3 regions of the Cryobacterium sp. Sr3 genome follow, and region 1 is predicted to be linked to each of the others. Evidence: predicted binding sites of a transcription regulator. Region 1 holds the regulator's gene; each other region holds the start of a gene.
The links. Region 1 encodes LexA, which represses DNA repair genes until DNA is damaged. Its sites were predicted from a motif close to TCGAACANNTGTTCGA; they were not measured.
Positions count from the first base shown of each region.

Region 1 (5,128 bases):
GCTCGACGGCTGCGGTCTGCTCACCCCCACCCTGCCTGCTTCCGCACTGCCTGCCCCTCACCCCGTCAAGGAGAACTCATGACCCACACTTCCGCCTTTCCCGCCTTTCCCGCCGGCACCATCCTGGGCTACCCGCGCATCGGGCCGCGCCGCCAACTGAAGAAGGCCGTCGAAGCGTTCTGGGCCGGATCGGTCAGCGCCGACGAGCTCGAAGCGACCGCGGCCGCCCTGCGCCAGAGCACCAGGAAGCGCCTCGTGCAGCTGGGACTCGGCCGGGACGACTCGTCCATCCCGGAATCCTTCTCCTACTACGACCAGATGTTGGATGCCCTGAGCACGGTGAGCGCCGTCCCCGCCCGGTTCGCGCATCTGCGGGGCGCGGACGGCCACCTCGACCTGGCCGGCTACTTCACCCTCGCCCGCGGCGAAGGGGAGAATCCGCCGCTGGAGATGACCAAATGGTTCGACACCAACTACCACTACCTGGTGCCGGAGATCGGCCCCGAGACCGAGTTCACCCTCGCCGGCACCCGCCTGGTGCGCGAGTTCGAGGAGGCGAAGGCGGCCGGATTCCTGACCCGGCCCGTCATCGTCGGCCCGGTCACCTTCCTGCTGCTGAGCAAGCCCAGCGACGAGGCCCCGGCCGGATTCAGTCCGCTTGACCGCCTCGACGACCTTGTGCCGGTCTACGCCGCCCTCCTGCAGCGGCTGCGCGCCGCTGGAGCCGAATGGGTGCAGCTCGACGAGCCTGCCCTGGTCAGCGAGAGCATCGACATCCCGAGAACGGATGCCCTCGCCGGCCTCCGCTTCGCCTACAACACCCTCGGCGCCGTCGCCGAGCGTCCGGCCCTGTTTGTCGCCGCGCCGTACGGCAGCCTCGACGACGCCCTACCCGTTCTTGCCATCACCCCGGTGGAAGCCATCGGGCTTGACCTCGTGCGGGGAAGCGTGCCGGCGGAGACCCCCGGACTCGACACGACCACTCTCGTGGCTGGCGTCATTGACGGCCACAATATCTGGCGCGGCGACCTGGCCGCCGCCTTCGACACGGCGGCCGGCCTGGTCCGCCTCTCGCCGCGGATCTCGGTTTCCACCTCTACCTCGCTGCTGCACGTTCCCCACGACGTCGACGACGAATCGGCGCTGGACGACGACCTGAAGACCTGGCTGGCCTTTGCGGATCAGAAGGTCGCGCAGGTTGCCACACTCGCCCGCGGCCTCAGTCTGGGTCGCCGTGCCATCGAGATCGACCTCTCTGCGGCCTCCGCGGCCCTCGACGCGCGGGGGGTGGCTCCCGGAGTCCACGATGGCGCCGTTCGGGTGCGCGCCGACGCGCTCGCTCCGGGCGACTTCACCCGGGGCGCCTACGCAGCCCGAGTGGCAGCCCAGGAGATGGCCCTCGGGCTGCCGTTCCTGCCGACGACCACGATCGGATCCTTCCCGCAGACCGGGGACATCCGTCGGGCCAGGGCGCAGCTGGTACGGGGGGTGCTGAGCACCGCGGACTACCGGGACCTGATGCGCGCCGAAATCCGTCGGGTCGTCTCGCTGCAGGAAGACATCGGCCTCGACGTGATCGTGCACGGGGAGCCGGAACGCAACGACATGGTGCAGTACTTCGCCGAGAACCTGGACGGCTTCGCGGTCACCGAGAACGGCTGGGTGCAGTCCTATGGCAGCCGGTGTGTGCGCCCGTCGATCCTCTGGGGTGACGTGTCCCGGCCGCGGCCCATCACGGTCGAGTGGTCGGCGTTCACGCAGGGGCTGACGCCCAAGCCCGTCAAGGGGATGCTCACCGGTCCGGTCACGATCCTCGCGTGGTCGTTCGTGCGCGACGACCAGCCGCTGGGCGAGACGGCCAGGCAGGTGGCCCTGGCCCTCCGGGACGAGATCGCCGACCTGGAGTCGGCCGGCATTCAGATCGTCCAGGTCGACGAGCCCGCGCTGCGGGAGCTGCTGCCGTTGAAGCAGAAGGACCAGGCGGAATACCTCGACTGGTCGGTGGGGTCCTTCCGCCTGGCGACGGCCGGTGCGGCCGCGGCCACCCAGATCCACACCCACCTCTGCTACTCGGAGTTCGGGGTGGTCATCGACGCGATCCGCAACCTGGACGCCGATGTGACCAGCATCGAGGCGGCACGCTCTCGCATGGAGGTGGTGGGCGATATCCGGTCCCAGGGCTTCGACCACGGTATCGGCCCGGGAGTGTGGGACATCCACTCGCCGCGTGTGCCGAGCGTGTCCGAACTCACCGACCTGCTCGAGCGCGCCGCGGCGGCCATCCCGGCCACCCGGCTCTGGGTGAACCCCGACTGCGGCCTCAAAACCCGCGGCTACACCGAAACCGTCCAGTCCCTGCACAACATGCTCGCCGCCACCCGCATCCTCCGCGCCCGCCTGACCTCCTCCGTCTCCGCCTGACCCCGCCTCCACCCACACAAAAGCCGGGCACGACACCAAGAACAGTGTTCGTGCCCGGCCCACAAGACCCGGCTCACAAGACCCGACCGAAATAACCATGGTGACTCAACACGCGCGCGTCTCCACGACGCTGGTCGAAACCGTCGAGACCAAGAGTCGGCCTGAAATGCTGATGTGCTTGAGTGCTGATGCCCTAAACCGACCGCAGCACTGCCACAACCTTCCCCAGAATCTCGGCGTGATCGCCGACGATGGGTTCGAAGTTGGTGTTGCGGGGCAGTAGCCAGGTGTGCCCGTCGCGCTGGCGGAAGACCTTGACGGTTGCCTCGTTGTCGAGCATGGCTGCAACGATTTCACCGTTTTCGGCGGTCTTCTGCTGCCGCACGACGACCCAGTCGCCGTCCATTATGGCGGCGTCGATCATCGATTCGCCCGACACCTTGAGCATGAACAGATCGCCCTTGCCCACCAGCTGGCGGGGTAGCGGGAAAATCTCGTCGATCTGCTGTTCGGCGGTGATCGGGATGCCGGCGGCGATGCGACCGACGAGCGGAACCATGGCGGCGTCGCCGACCTGCACTCCGGTGTGGAAACTTTCCGAGGCTCCGGCCGTCGTGTCTTCGGGCGACTGCGGAATCTCGATGAGCACCTCCAGTGCTCGGGGACGGTTCGGGTCTCGGCGGAGGTAACCGCTCAGTTCCAGCTGGTTGAGCTGGTGGGTGACGCTCGACAGTGACGACAGGCCGACGGCGTCGCCGATCTCGCGCATGCTCGGCGGATAGCCGCGTTGGCTGACCGAGCGCTGGATGACGTCGAGGATGGCGAGCTGCTTCTCGCTGAGGCTCTTGCGCCGTCTGGTGCCGCCCTTGTCGCGGGGACCGCTGGTGTTCTGTGCCACGTTCGTCGCTCCTCGTTTTGATTGATGCGCTGGCAGCAAGCAGCGAATGCCGCCGATTCACGCGAATGTCGGGGGTGCCTGATTGAGTGTCAATCAACAATCGAAACTGTATCCGCGTTGAGCTCATTAAACAAACATGTATTCGAGTGGGTCGGAATAAATATTGCAGAAACTACCGAATAAAGCTTGATTGTTCGAATAATCGAATATACATTCGGAACATAAGTTCGCATCCGGCTCTCCCGGCCGAGAGTCGGATGCGTCTTCTCACAGGAGGTATCACATGAGCACTGCACTTGAACGAGGCGCCCCCATCGCGACCGGACGCACCCGGCTCCGACTCACCCGGCGCGGTCGCATCGTTTTCACGTCCCTGGCTGCCTTTCCGCTCGTGGCCGTGGCCCTGGCCGTCGCCCTCAACGGAGGCATCGCCGCCGCCGAGAACTCGACCGTCGCTCACGTGGCCTCGGCCTTCGACTACGTCACCATCAAGTCGGGGCAGTCGCTCTGGCAACTTGCCGAGACAATCGCGCCCACGTCCGATCCGCGCGAGGTGATCGCCGAGATTGTGAGCCTCAATCAGCTGCCGTCCGACAGCGTGCAGCCCGGTCAGCGGCTGGCGCTTCCGAACGACCTGTGAACTACCCGCGGCGAGCCCCCGCCGGTCTCACCCCGGTAATATTGGGGGAGTGACCAGTCTCAACGATCTGCCCCTTCGCGATAATCTGCGCGGACTCACTCCCTATGGGGCGCCGCAGTTGCACGTGCCGGTGGCTCTCAACGTGAACGAGAACACCCACGGCATCCCGGCTGAGGTGGCGCAGGACATCGTGGCGGCGTTGGCCGTGGCGGTCACGACCGTGAACCGATACCCCGATCGGGAGTTCACCGAGCTGCGGGATTCCCTCGCCCGTTATCTCGGTCACGGCCTCACCCGAAAGAACATCTGGGCCGCCAACGGTTCCAACGAGGTTCTTCAGCAGGTGCTGCAGGCCTTCGGCGGCCCGGGTCGGTCCGTGCTCGGCTTCGCGCCGACCTACTCCATGTACCCTCTGCTGGCCTCCGGCACCGGCACCCGCTGGATCGCGGGCGGTCGTGACGCAAAGTTCGAACTCTCCCCGGCCACGGCGCTCGAGTGGGTCGACCGGGTTGCCCCTGACCTCGTCTTCCTCTGCTCGCCGAACAACCCCACCGGCACGCCCCTGTCCCTGGAAACGATCGCGGCCGTCTACGATGCGAGCGACGGCATCGTTGTCGTCGACGAGGCGTACGCCGAGTTCGGGACGGATGACGCGCCAACCGCCCTGAGCCTGCTTCCCGGCCGGGAGCGCCTGCTGGTGTCCCGCACCATGAGCAAGGCGTTCGCCTTCGCCGGTGTGCGCGTCGGCTATCTGGCCGCCGATCCCGCCGTGACGGATGCCCTCCGCCTGGTTCGTCTGCCCTACCACCTGTCCGCGCTCACCCAGGCTGCCGCGGTCGCCGCGCTCGTCCACACGCCCGCGATGCTTGCCATGGTCGACGACATCCGCGGGCAGCGGGACCGCATCGTGAGCGAACTGGCCCGGCTTGGCTACACTCCGCTGCGCAGTGCGAGTAACTTCGTGCTGTTCGGCGGCGTTGAGGACCCTCGGGCCACCTTCGAGGCGCTGCTGGCGGAAGGCATCCTTGTGCGCGACGTCGGCATCCCGGGCCACCTGCGGGTCAGCGCCGGCACCGAGGCCGAGACCACGGCGTTCCTCGACGCCCTCGAGGCGCTTGGGCGGCCGTGAACGGCGCGGGCCAATAAACTAGTCGTATGAGCTTCTCTTT
Region 1 covers NZ_SOFA01000032.1:30,618-35,745, reverse strand. Annotated here, with positions in the region: gene E3N94_RS08840 (methylenetetrahydrofolate reductase) at 1-82, shown strand, start outside; gene metE (5-methyltetrahydropteroyltriglutamate--homocysteine S-methyltransferase) at 79-2,421, shown strand; gene lexA (transcriptional repressor LexA) at 2,615-3,319, opposite strand; gene E3N94_RS08825 (LysM peptidoglycan-binding domain-containing protein) at 3,603-3,959, shown strand; gene E3N94_RS08820 (histidinol-phosphate transaminase) at 4,009-5,088, shown strand; gene hisB (imidazoleglycerol-phosphate dehydratase HisB) at 5,115-5,128, shown strand, end outside.

Region 2 (5,128 bases), on a different contig from region 1:
AGTCGCCGCCGCCGTGCCTGGCCTTCCGGCGCCGGTCGCGGAGGCTGGCGCACGGGAGAACCTGCGCCCACCTTCCGAGCTGCGCCGCGGCCGTCAGCGCTGGGGCTGCCCCGGTGTCAGCGGGCGCCGACGACCATCCACTTCGCCGCCCGGGCGCGCAGCCCGAGCGTCACCCCGCGTGCGCCGAGGTAGCCGAACGCGAACGCCGCCATCAGCCAGGCCAGTCCCGCTGGTCCCGACGGCGCCAGCAGCAGCACCGCGACGGCCAGCGGCACGAACGCGGCCAGGTTCACCAATCCGGTCAGGGCCAGGTAGCGCGCGTCGCCGGCACCGATCAGCACTCCGTCGAGCACAAAGACCACCCCGCCGAGCGGAACGGATAGCCCGAGCACGATCAGGGCCGCCGGCAGCAGGTCGCTGACCTCGGTCGCGTTCGTGAACAGTCGGCCGAGCACGCCGCTCGCGGCGATCACCAGCAGCCCGAGCGCGGACCCGCTGAGCACGCCCCATTCGAGGCAGCGCCTGAGCACCGCGCGCACCTCGGCCAGGTTGCCGGCGCCGAGGCCCCGGCCCACCAGCGCCTGTGCCGCGATCGCCAGGGCGTCAAGGGCGAACGCGAGCGTGGCAAACAGGGTCATCGCGATCTGGAAGGCGGCCAGCTCGGGAGAACCGAGGCTCGTGGCCACGAAAACCGCGAGCAACATGGCCGCACGCAGGCTCACCGTGCGCAGGAACAGCCAGCCGCCGGATGCCGCGCCCCGCAACATCCCGACCCGATGCGGGCGCAGCGGCGCACTCTCGCGGCGGGCGTGGCGGCCGACGACGGCAAGATAGACCGCGACCATCGCCCACTGTGCCACGACTGTGCCGAGGGCGGATCCGACGATGCCGAGTCCCAGGCCGTAGATGAACACCGCATTCAGCAGGATGTTGACCGAGAACCCGATCCCGGCCACCCACAGCGGGGTGCGGGTGTCCTGCAGCCCGCGGAGCAGCCCGGTCGCCGCGAAGACGAGCAGCATGGCAGGCAGTCCGAACATCGATGGGCCCAAGTAGCTGACGGCCGCGGCGGTGACGGCGGGCTCGGCGCCGAACGCGCCGACGAGCAGGGGGGTGGCGAACCAGCCCGCAATCGCGAGCAGCACACCGAGGCCGAGGGCCAGCCAGAGTCCGTCGATGCCGACGGCGACCGCACGGCGGCGGTCACCGGCCCCCAGCCAGCGGGCCACCGCGGGCGTGGTGCTGTAGGCCAGGAAGACCATCAGGCCGATGATCGTTTGCAGCACGGCGCCGGCCAGGCCGAGTCCGGCCAGCGGAACGGCGCCGAGGTGCCCGACCATGGCGGAGTCGGCGAGCAGGAAGAGCGGTTCGGCGATGAGCGCGCCGACGGCGGGAATGGCGAGGCGCAGGATCTCGCGGTCGATGGGCTGCGGGCGGAGCACGGTGATGGTGATGCCAAAACTCTAGTTCAGCCCCTCCGCACCCGGTGTCCGCTTCCGGTGGTCGAGCCTGTCGAGACCCGGCGAGCCAATCTCCGCGCTGCCAGACAAGACTTCGAAACTAATGCTATAAAGTGTCCATAATAAGTGACAGAGACTCGACTACCTGTACGACATCAGGTACCCTCGTACCATGACGAACCTCGCGGATGACCTCAGTCGGGCGGCCGACGCCGTCGCCCTGCTGGGCTCCTCGATCAGGCCGGCATCACCGCCCGGGAGAAGCAGGCCCACGACGACCGCTCCCTGAAGGTCTACCGGCTGAGCAATGGCAACGTGCGCCTGAACGGGCTCTTCGCCCCCGAAGACGGCGAGTTCGTGCTCTCCACCTTCGACTCCATCACCAGCCCCCGCCGCGGCGGAGTGCGCTTCGTCGACCCGGAACGCGCCGCCTGGGCCCAAAAAATGCAGGACGACCCGCGCAGCACCGAGCAGATCAACGCGGACTCCCTCGTGCAGCTGCTCACAATCGCCGGCGAAGCCGACCCCGGCCGGGTCTTCGGCGGACGCCGCCCCTCGGTGCGCGTGATCGTGACCGAGAAAGCCCTCACAGCCGAACCCGCCGAGCCGGGTGCCGCCGAACCCGCCGCTCACGGGCAGATCGAAGGCAACCCGGTCCCCATCTCGCAGGAAACCATCGACCGGGTGCTCTGCGACACCGGCACCCGCGGCACCAAGTTCGACGACATCGGCCAAATCATCAACGTCGGCCGTGACGAACGACTCTTCACCGAGAAACAACGCGCCGCGATGGGAGTGCGCGACGGCGGATGCCGGTGGGTCGACTGCGACCGATCACCAGCCTGGACCGAAGCCCACCACATCAACGACTGGCTCACCGACAGCGGAGACACCAACCTCGCCGACGGAGTACTGCTCTGCCACCCGCACCATCTACTGCTGCACAACCAGCACTGGAAGATCACCCGCACCGGAACGCAACACTGGCTGCGGCCACCGGTGGAGAACGATCCGGAGCAGACACTGATCGCGCTGCCGAGCAAGGCGGTGGGGCTGTAGCTCCGGGTCTCGGCGCGCTCGACCAGCGAGCCGGGAGGTCCACCGCCATCCGTGTGCACACCCGATAGGTCTCTACCAGCTCGGCCACTGTCACACCGAATAGGGTGGAGGCATGACTGACCAGGGGACCGCATCCGGAATCGACCGCGACGAACTTGACCTCGAGGTGCGTCCGCAGGACGACCTCTTCCGCCATGTGAACGGCAAGTGGATCGCCCGCAGCGAGATCCCGGCCGACAAGGCCCGCTGGGGCTCGTTCTACCTGCTCGCCGAGGAATCGGAGAAGGCCGTCCGGGAAATCATCCTCGAAGCCCAGACCGCCGCCCCCGGCACCGAGGAGCGCAAATTCGGCGACCTCTATGCCAGCTTCCTGGACGAGGACCGCGTCGAAGAGCTCGGAGCGACCCCGCTCGCGGCCGATCTCGCCATCGTCGACGCCGTCACCTCCATCCCCGAGCTGCTCGGCACCCTCGGCCGCCTCGAGCGCGCGGGCGTGCCCGGCGCCTTCGGTCTCTTCGTCGACAACGATCCGGGGGACCCCGAGCGCTACCTCGTCTTCGTCGAGCAGGGCGGGCTCGGCCTCCCCGACGAGTCCTACTACCGCGACGAGAAGTTCGCCGCGATCCGGGAGTCCTACCAGGCGTTCCTGACCCGGATGTTCGGCCTCGTCGGCACCCCGGATGCCGCCGGTCGCGCCGAGCGCGTGTTCCTTCTCGAAACCGAGCTCGCCACTCACCACTGGGACAAGGTGCGCTCGCGCGACAGCGAGAAGACCTACAACCTCAAGACCTGGGGTCAGGTCACCGCGTTGGCCGCCGGCGCCGACCTGCACCTTTGGCTTGACGGGCTTGACGGCCCGGCCGGTGCTCTCGACGAGGTTGTCGTGCGCCAGCCCAGCTTCGTGACCGGTCTGGCGGAGATGCTCACCGAGGACCAGCTCGAGGGCTGGAAGGACTGGCTACGGTGGCAGATCATCCGTTCCAGCGCCGCGTTCCTGTCGAGCGATTTCGTCGAGTCCAGCTTTGACTTCTACGGTCGCACCCTGACCGGCACTCCCCAGTTGCGCGAGCGCTGGAAGCGTGGCGTCTCGCTCGTCGAGGGGGCGCTCGGCGAGGCCGTCGGGCGCATCTACGTCGAGCGGCACTTCAAGCCCAGCGCGAAGGCGAGCATGGACATACTCGTGGCCAACCTGGTCGAGGCCTACCGCCGGAGCATCACCGAACTCGACTGGATGACCGCGGAGACGCGCGCCCGTGCGCTCGACAAGCTCGAGAAGTTCACCCCCAAGATCGGCTACCCGGTCAAGTGGCGGGACTACTCGACCCTTTCGGTCGACCCGGCCGACCTGATCAAGAACGTGCGCGCCACGAGCGAGTTCGAGTTTCAGCGGGAATTGGGCAAGATCGGCAACCCGCTCGACCGCGACGAGTGGTTCATGACCCCGCAGACGATCAACGCGTACTACAACCCGGGCTTCAACGAGATCGTCTTCCCGGCCGCCATCCTGCAGCCGCCGTTCTTCGACGATGCCCGCGATTCCGCCTCCAACTACGGCGCGATCGGCGCCGTCATCGGCCACGAGATCGGCCACGGCTTCGACGACCAGGGCTCGAAATACGACGGCACCGGGCTACTCACCGATTGGTGGACCGAAGATGACCGCACGGCCTTCGAAGAACGCACCGGCTCCCTGATCGAGCAGTTCAACGAGCTCGCCCCGCATCAGGTTCCCGACCACCACGTGAACGGCGCACTCACCATCGGCGAGAATATCGGCGACCTCGGCGGGCTCTCCATCGCTTGGAAGGCCTACCTGATCTCGCTGGACGGCCAGGCGCCGCCCGTGATCGACGGACTCACCGGCACCCAGCGCTTCTTCCTCTCCTGGGCACAGGCCTGGCAGCTCAAGATGCGTGACGAGGAGGCCGTCCGCCTGCTCTCGATCGACCCGCACTCGCCCAACGAATTCCGCTGCAACCAGATCGTGCGCAACATCGACGAGTTCTATACGGCGTTCGGCGTCACCCCGGACGACGCTCTCTGGCTGGACCCGGAAAAGCGCGTTACGATCTGGTGACCTCAGCGCGACCGTAAGCCCGTGTCACCGGGGTCGAGCAGCCCGAATCTACGTAAGGACCTGCCCACTGTGGCCATGCCATCCCAGGACTCAGAGCGCCGGTCTCGCCACTCCTCGGCGCGCCGCGGCAGGCACGGCGGCGTGGACGCCACGGCGAACTTCAGCCGCGGGTTCCAGGCGCTCGGTGACCTCGCGGTCGACGGGGTGCAGGTCTCGGCCCGCGCCACCGATTTGGTCACCGGCCGGGTGCTGTTCTCCGTGGACGACCACGTGGTCATGCCCACCGCCGGCATCGGCACGGTGCTTCTGCTGATCGAGGTCGCCGCCCGGCTCCGCGACGCCGACTTCGGCGCGTACACGATCCTCGATCGCACCGTGTCCGATTCGGTCGCCGGATCCGGCCTCTGGCAGCACCTGCAGGCTCCCTCGCTGCCGATCGCCGACCTCGCTGCGCTGATCGGTGCCATCAACGACAACCTGGCCACCAATGTGCTGCTCCGCGCAGTCGGCCTGGACGCGGTGCGGTCCCGCG
Region 2 covers NZ_SOFA01000022.1:1,088-6,215, forward strand. Annotated here, with positions in the region: gene E3N94_RS04885 (MATE family efflux transporter) at 117-1,448, opposite strand; gene E3N94_RS04890 (DUF222 domain-containing protein) at 1,746-2,519, shown strand; gene E3N94_RS04895 (M13-type metalloendopeptidase) at 2,632-4,596, shown strand; gene E3N94_RS04900 (serine hydrolase) at 4,672-5,128, shown strand, end outside.
Region 2: the regulator LexA is predicted to act here: its motif matches at 1,598-1,613, upstream of E3N94_RS04890 (DUF222 domain-containing protein).

Region 3 (5,128 bases), on a different contig from region 1:
CCGCTTGATCGCGCGGAGCGGGCGGCCAAGACGGAAAATCCAGGTCATCGAACCGAAGGTCCATGCATCCGAGAAATCGCGCTCCCGACCGGGCCGGTGCCGTCAGCTGCCAATCCAGGCGTCCACGCTGATGTCGAACCCGGCAGCACTGCAGGCCGCGCTGACACGGGCCAGAGCCTGCCCCCACTCTGTCGACAGCGGATCGATCTGCTCGCTGGCCGACGACGGCAGCAGGCCCTTCAGGGCCTCCACGTGGTCCGCCACCGCGGAGCCGGGCACGGTGTCCACGCGGGCGCTCAGTCGCGCAACGAGCCGTGCGGCTCCCTCGAACTCCCGCTGGGTTGAGGGCTCTGCGAGCAGCGAGCCGTACGCATTGTGCATCAGCGTCACAACGTCACTCACTTGGCCGCAGGTGTCCTCCGCGTTCACGGGATCCGCAGAAGGCGATGCGGTGACGAGCGAGGCATTCGTTTGAGTGCCGACGACGAAACCGACACCCAGTGCGACAAGGATGCTGAGAACCAGGAGGGCGTTGCGGTCGCGTCCCCCGGCGGGCAGCGCAGTCTCGTCGAGTACCTCCTCGAAAAACGGTTGAAGCGAACCCTCGGACGTCCCCTCGTGCATCGTCCGGGGACCAGTATTCCTCGGTGCCGTCGACTCACCGGGGGAGCGGGGCGGCTGGGTGTTGACCTCGAATTCGGCCGCACGGATCGCGGCGGCGATCGCGGCACGGTCGGCGGCCACCGTGGCCTGCAGCTCCCGCAGCGCGGCGGTGGCCTTCGGATCGCCGACGAAGTCGCCGTTCGCCGAGAAGACGCGCTTCTGGAGGTCGCGCAGCTGGTTTGCCGGGGACGGTGAGCCATCCGGTGCCGCCTCGGCGGGGTGAGTCGCCCACCACAGGGCGTTGAGCACGTTCTTCTCTCCCGAGTAAGCGACCCGAACCGCTGCGAGGTAGGCCGGATCGCGCTGGGCCAGCGAGTACGCGTCTTCGGAGCCGTGGTCACGCACCACTGAGAGCCCCCGATCGTCGATTCGGTCAGCATGGCACAGTGCCCGGTCGTTCCCCGCACTGCTTCCCTTTCCGCGTCGCGTGCCGATTCCCCGTCCGCGTCGCCGCCAATCGGCGTCGCGCCGGAACTGCGCCGCTGCGCCCGTCGCGTGCCACGCGCGCAACGGCGCACGATGCGCGCGAGACGGTTGCCGCGGCACCGGCCCGCACGGACGCCGCAGACTGGAGTAATGGAAGAGTTCGCTTTCGACGGTGACGGCCCGGTGTGTCCGGCGTGCGGGGCCGAAATGACCCCCGACGGTGTGGACACCGCTCAGGGGCTCGAGTCCTGTCACCGATGTCCGCGCTGCAGACTGGTCGTCGTCGTTCCGGGCAACTGGCTGGAGTAGGTGTCAGCCGATGGCCATCCGGCTCGGGGCGTCACCGCATCCGAGTGCCCATGGATGCGCCGCTAGAGCGGGAGAACGCCGCCGCAGACCTACTGGCCGGGAGCCCGATACGCCGGCGTTTTCTTGGCGGCGTCGGACTGCTCCGGAACCTCGATGACCCCCAGAACGTCGGTCTCCCCGAAGGCGTAGTAGAAACTCTCGACCGACCGACCGACCGACCGACCGACCCACCCACCGATTTGAGGGCTGCGACCAGCGCCTTCCGACGGCCGGTTCCGCCTTCGCGCATGAAGCCCCTGATGCCCTCGTCCACCTAGTTCGCTCCAAATAGATACTGGCTCATGGTCAGTCCCGTCCTGTGGTGTGCTGGACGCGGACATCCGGAGCAATGCCCGAGACCTGTGTGCGGCAACCCGCCGAGGCAAGGCAACGACGCTCGGTCCCCGAAGTGGGGCTGCGACACATGGTAGGCCCGGCTGTTCCCGGGGACAACGGGGCGGCCGCCCAGCCTCAGAGGGCTCCCGACCCGGTGGTCGAGCTGGGCGAGACCCGAAGCGATGCCTCCAAGGTCGATGAACAGAACTTCGAATCTCAACCTCCAAAAATCCGCAACCATCTGACGAACACTCGACTATGTGTACGCAATGAGGTATCCTCGTAACATGACCAACCTCGCGGAAGACCTCAGGCAGGCGGCCGATGCCGTGGCCCTGCTGGGCTCGTCATGCGCTGACTTCTCGGCCCTTCCTGATGCCGAGGTGTTGGCCGGTCAGAAGCGAATCGCTTCGATCCGCCGTCTCGTCGATACCTATGCTGCCTGGATGGCGGCGACCATCGCCGAGCGTTCCCGACCGGAGCTCGGGCACTCGGGTTTGGCGGCGCAGCAGGGGTATCTCTCCCCGGAGGCCCTGATTCAGAACTCGACCGGCTCGTCCAAGGGCGACGCCTACAAGCTGGTCGCGGTCGGCACAATGATGGCCGATGCCGAGGCGGCCGACAGGCTCGTCGAGGCGGCGCTGTCCTCGCCCGACAGGGATGCCGCCGAGGTCGCCGAGTTCGAGGCGAAGGTGCCGTGGCAGGCGCCGATCGCCCGGGCCGTCACCGCCGGCACGCTCTCGGTTGACGCGGCCGAGGCGATCCGCGCGGGGCTCGGCCAGATCGATGCGGCAGTTACCGCCGAGAAGCTCGCGGTGGCGCTGGAAGCGCTCCTGGCGGAGGTGTCGTCGCTGAATGCCGATCAGGTGTTCAAGCAGGCGAGACGGATGCGCGACCGGCTCGATGAGGCCGGCATTGCCGCCCGCGAGAAGCAGGCCTACGACGACCGCTACCTGCGGGTCTACCGGCTGGGCAACGGCACCGTGCGCCTGAACGGGCTGTTCGCGCCCGAAGATGGCGAGTTCGTGCTCTCCACCTTCGACTCGATCACGGGCCCGCGCCGCGGCGGGGTGCGATTCGTGGACGCAGAGCGGGCAGCCTGGGCAAAGAAGATGCAAGACGACCTCCGCACGACCGAACAGATCGCCGCGGACTCCCTCGTGCAGCTGCTCAAAATCGCCGGCGAGGCCGACCCGGGCCGGGTCTTCGGCGGCCGCCGCCCCTCGGTGCGCGTGATCGTGACCGAGAAGGCGTTGAAAGGTGGCCCGGCCGGTCAGACCGGGCAGACCGGGCAGACCGGGCAGCCGGTCAGACCGGGCCGGCGCCGACGACCGTCCAGACTGAAACGGGCGAATCTGGGCCCGTCGAACCCGTCGAACCCGTCGAACCCGTCGAACCCGTCGAACCCGTCGAACCCGCCGAAGGGGCCGCTCATGGGCAGCTCGAGGGCAACCCGGTCCCCATCTCGCAGGAAACCATCGACCGACTCCTCTGCGACACCGGGACCCGCGGCATCAAATTCGACGACAACGGCCAGATCATCAACGTCGGCCGCGACGATCGACTCTTCACCGAGAAACAGCGCGCCGCAATGGCAGTACGCGACGGCGGATGCCTCTGGATCGACTGTGAGAAACCGCCAGCGTGGGCAGAAGCGCATCACATCAACGAGTGGCTCAAAAACAACGGATGTACGGACCTTGCCGACGGGGCACTCCTCTGCCATCCCCACCATCTGCTGCTGCACAACCAGCACTGGACGATCAGCCGCACCGGAACGCAGTACTGGCTGAGGCCACCGATCGAGGTAGACCCCAAGCAGACGCTGGTGGCGTTGCCGAGCAAGAGGGCAGCGCTGTAGCGCTTGGTCTCGACGGGCTCGATCCGCGTCGCGGGAACCTCGAGTGGGTTCCTGACCGGGTCTCGACGGGCTCGACCTGCGTCGCGGGCAGGGGCGGGTCAAGGGGCGGGGCAGTTGCTCCTAAGCCGGCATAGGCGATCGACCGCGACGCGGGATGAGCGTGGGTTCCGCGACTTCTAGGGGAGCGGTCCGTGGTTCCTGAGCGAGCGTTCCGGGACTCCCGTGTCTTCTCGTCACTGGCTGAGCAGCAACTCTCTCCCGAACGAATTCGACGGAGATTCTGCCCGAAACTGCCCCAGGAAGCCCAAAAATGTGGTTTCAGACCAGAATCTCCGTCGAATCGGTCCACCACCGGGCCCGGAGCTCCAGAGGCGGTAGCGGTATTCTCCGCGTTGCACGCGATTCCGGAGGGGCCGGGGCACGGCAACCACGCTGCTTCCGGATTCGAACGGGGGGAAGGTCTTGGTGGCAGCCGTCCCCGGCCATCGTCTGTAAGTACCGCGGTCTCGAGTCGTTGCGGTGGGGCTCCGACGACGTGCTCCCAGACCCGACCGACCGCCGCGGGCGCCGACGTCCACGTGATCCCGTCGCGCTCCTCAGCTGATCGGCGTACCCATCGGATGGCGGCGGTCCCGTCCCGGTGTGGCTCAATGGTCATCGCTGACCTGTCGGTGGCGCGGGTGACCGGTGCGACCACGGCATAGCGACGCCGAGCCTCGTCGGCGAGGACTTCATGCCGCACACCTACCGGGTCACGCATCCGGGCGTAGCCGAGCGGCAAGGCATCAGAGTCGGCGGCGAGGAGCTGTGGGCCAGTGTGGGCAAACGGCGTGACAAAGCCTTGAGATCGTGTCGCCGATTAGCCCGCGACCCAGTGTTCGCACGGACTCTGACAGTTGTGCCCCCAGGCAGATTCGAACTGCCGCCCCTGCCTCCGGAGGGCAGTGCTCTATCCCCTGAGCTATGGGGGCCAGGGAAAACACTAGGTTATCAGCATCTTGGCAGGCGATGTTCCGCATCGAGTTCGACGGATGCGGTCGAGCCCGCCCGGCACACCATCCGAACTCGACCGGAAAGGCCGAATTCGGCAGGTTCGGGCAGGTTCAGGTGGGTTCCGCCGCGCGGTCCGCCCGGGCGTGTTACTGCAGGTTCGCGATCGCCGCGGAAACGAGTGACTCGGCGTCGCCCGGCTCGACGAACTCGCTCGAGCCCACCGTGATCCAGTAGGTGGAGGTGAAGACCTGAGCCACACCAATGCCGCCGGCAGCCGAAAAATAGCCCTCGACGGCGGGCGGCGTGCCATACGTGGGAACGATCTGGCTGGAGCTGATGGCATCGTTCTTCAGCTGCGACAGCAGCACGTCGTTGGGCTGGGTCACCGAGACCTCGATCGTTCCGTCGCTGGATTGATTGAGCAGTCCGCAATTCAGCCCCTGGTACTCTGCCGCCGTCTGACCCGCGGCGATGGTCGGCTCGAAACCGGGGGCGGTGCCG
Region 3 covers NZ_SOFA01000001.1:87,628-92,755, forward strand. Annotated here, with positions in the region: partial or broken gene E3N94_RS00400 (alpha/beta hydrolase) at 1-8, shown strand, start outside; gene E3N94_RS00405 (hypothetical protein) at 103-1,011, opposite strand; gene E3N94_RS16340 (hypothetical protein) at 1,240-1,398, shown strand; gene E3N94_RS00415 (DUF222 domain-containing protein) at 2,061-3,566, shown strand; tRNA gene E3N94_RS00420 (tRNA-Arg) at 4,534-4,605, opposite strand; gene E3N94_RS00425 (iron ABC transporter ATP-binding protein) at 4,774-5,128, opposite strand, start outside.
Region 3: the regulator LexA is predicted to act here: its motif matches at 1,971-1,986, upstream of E3N94_RS00415 (DUF222 domain-containing protein).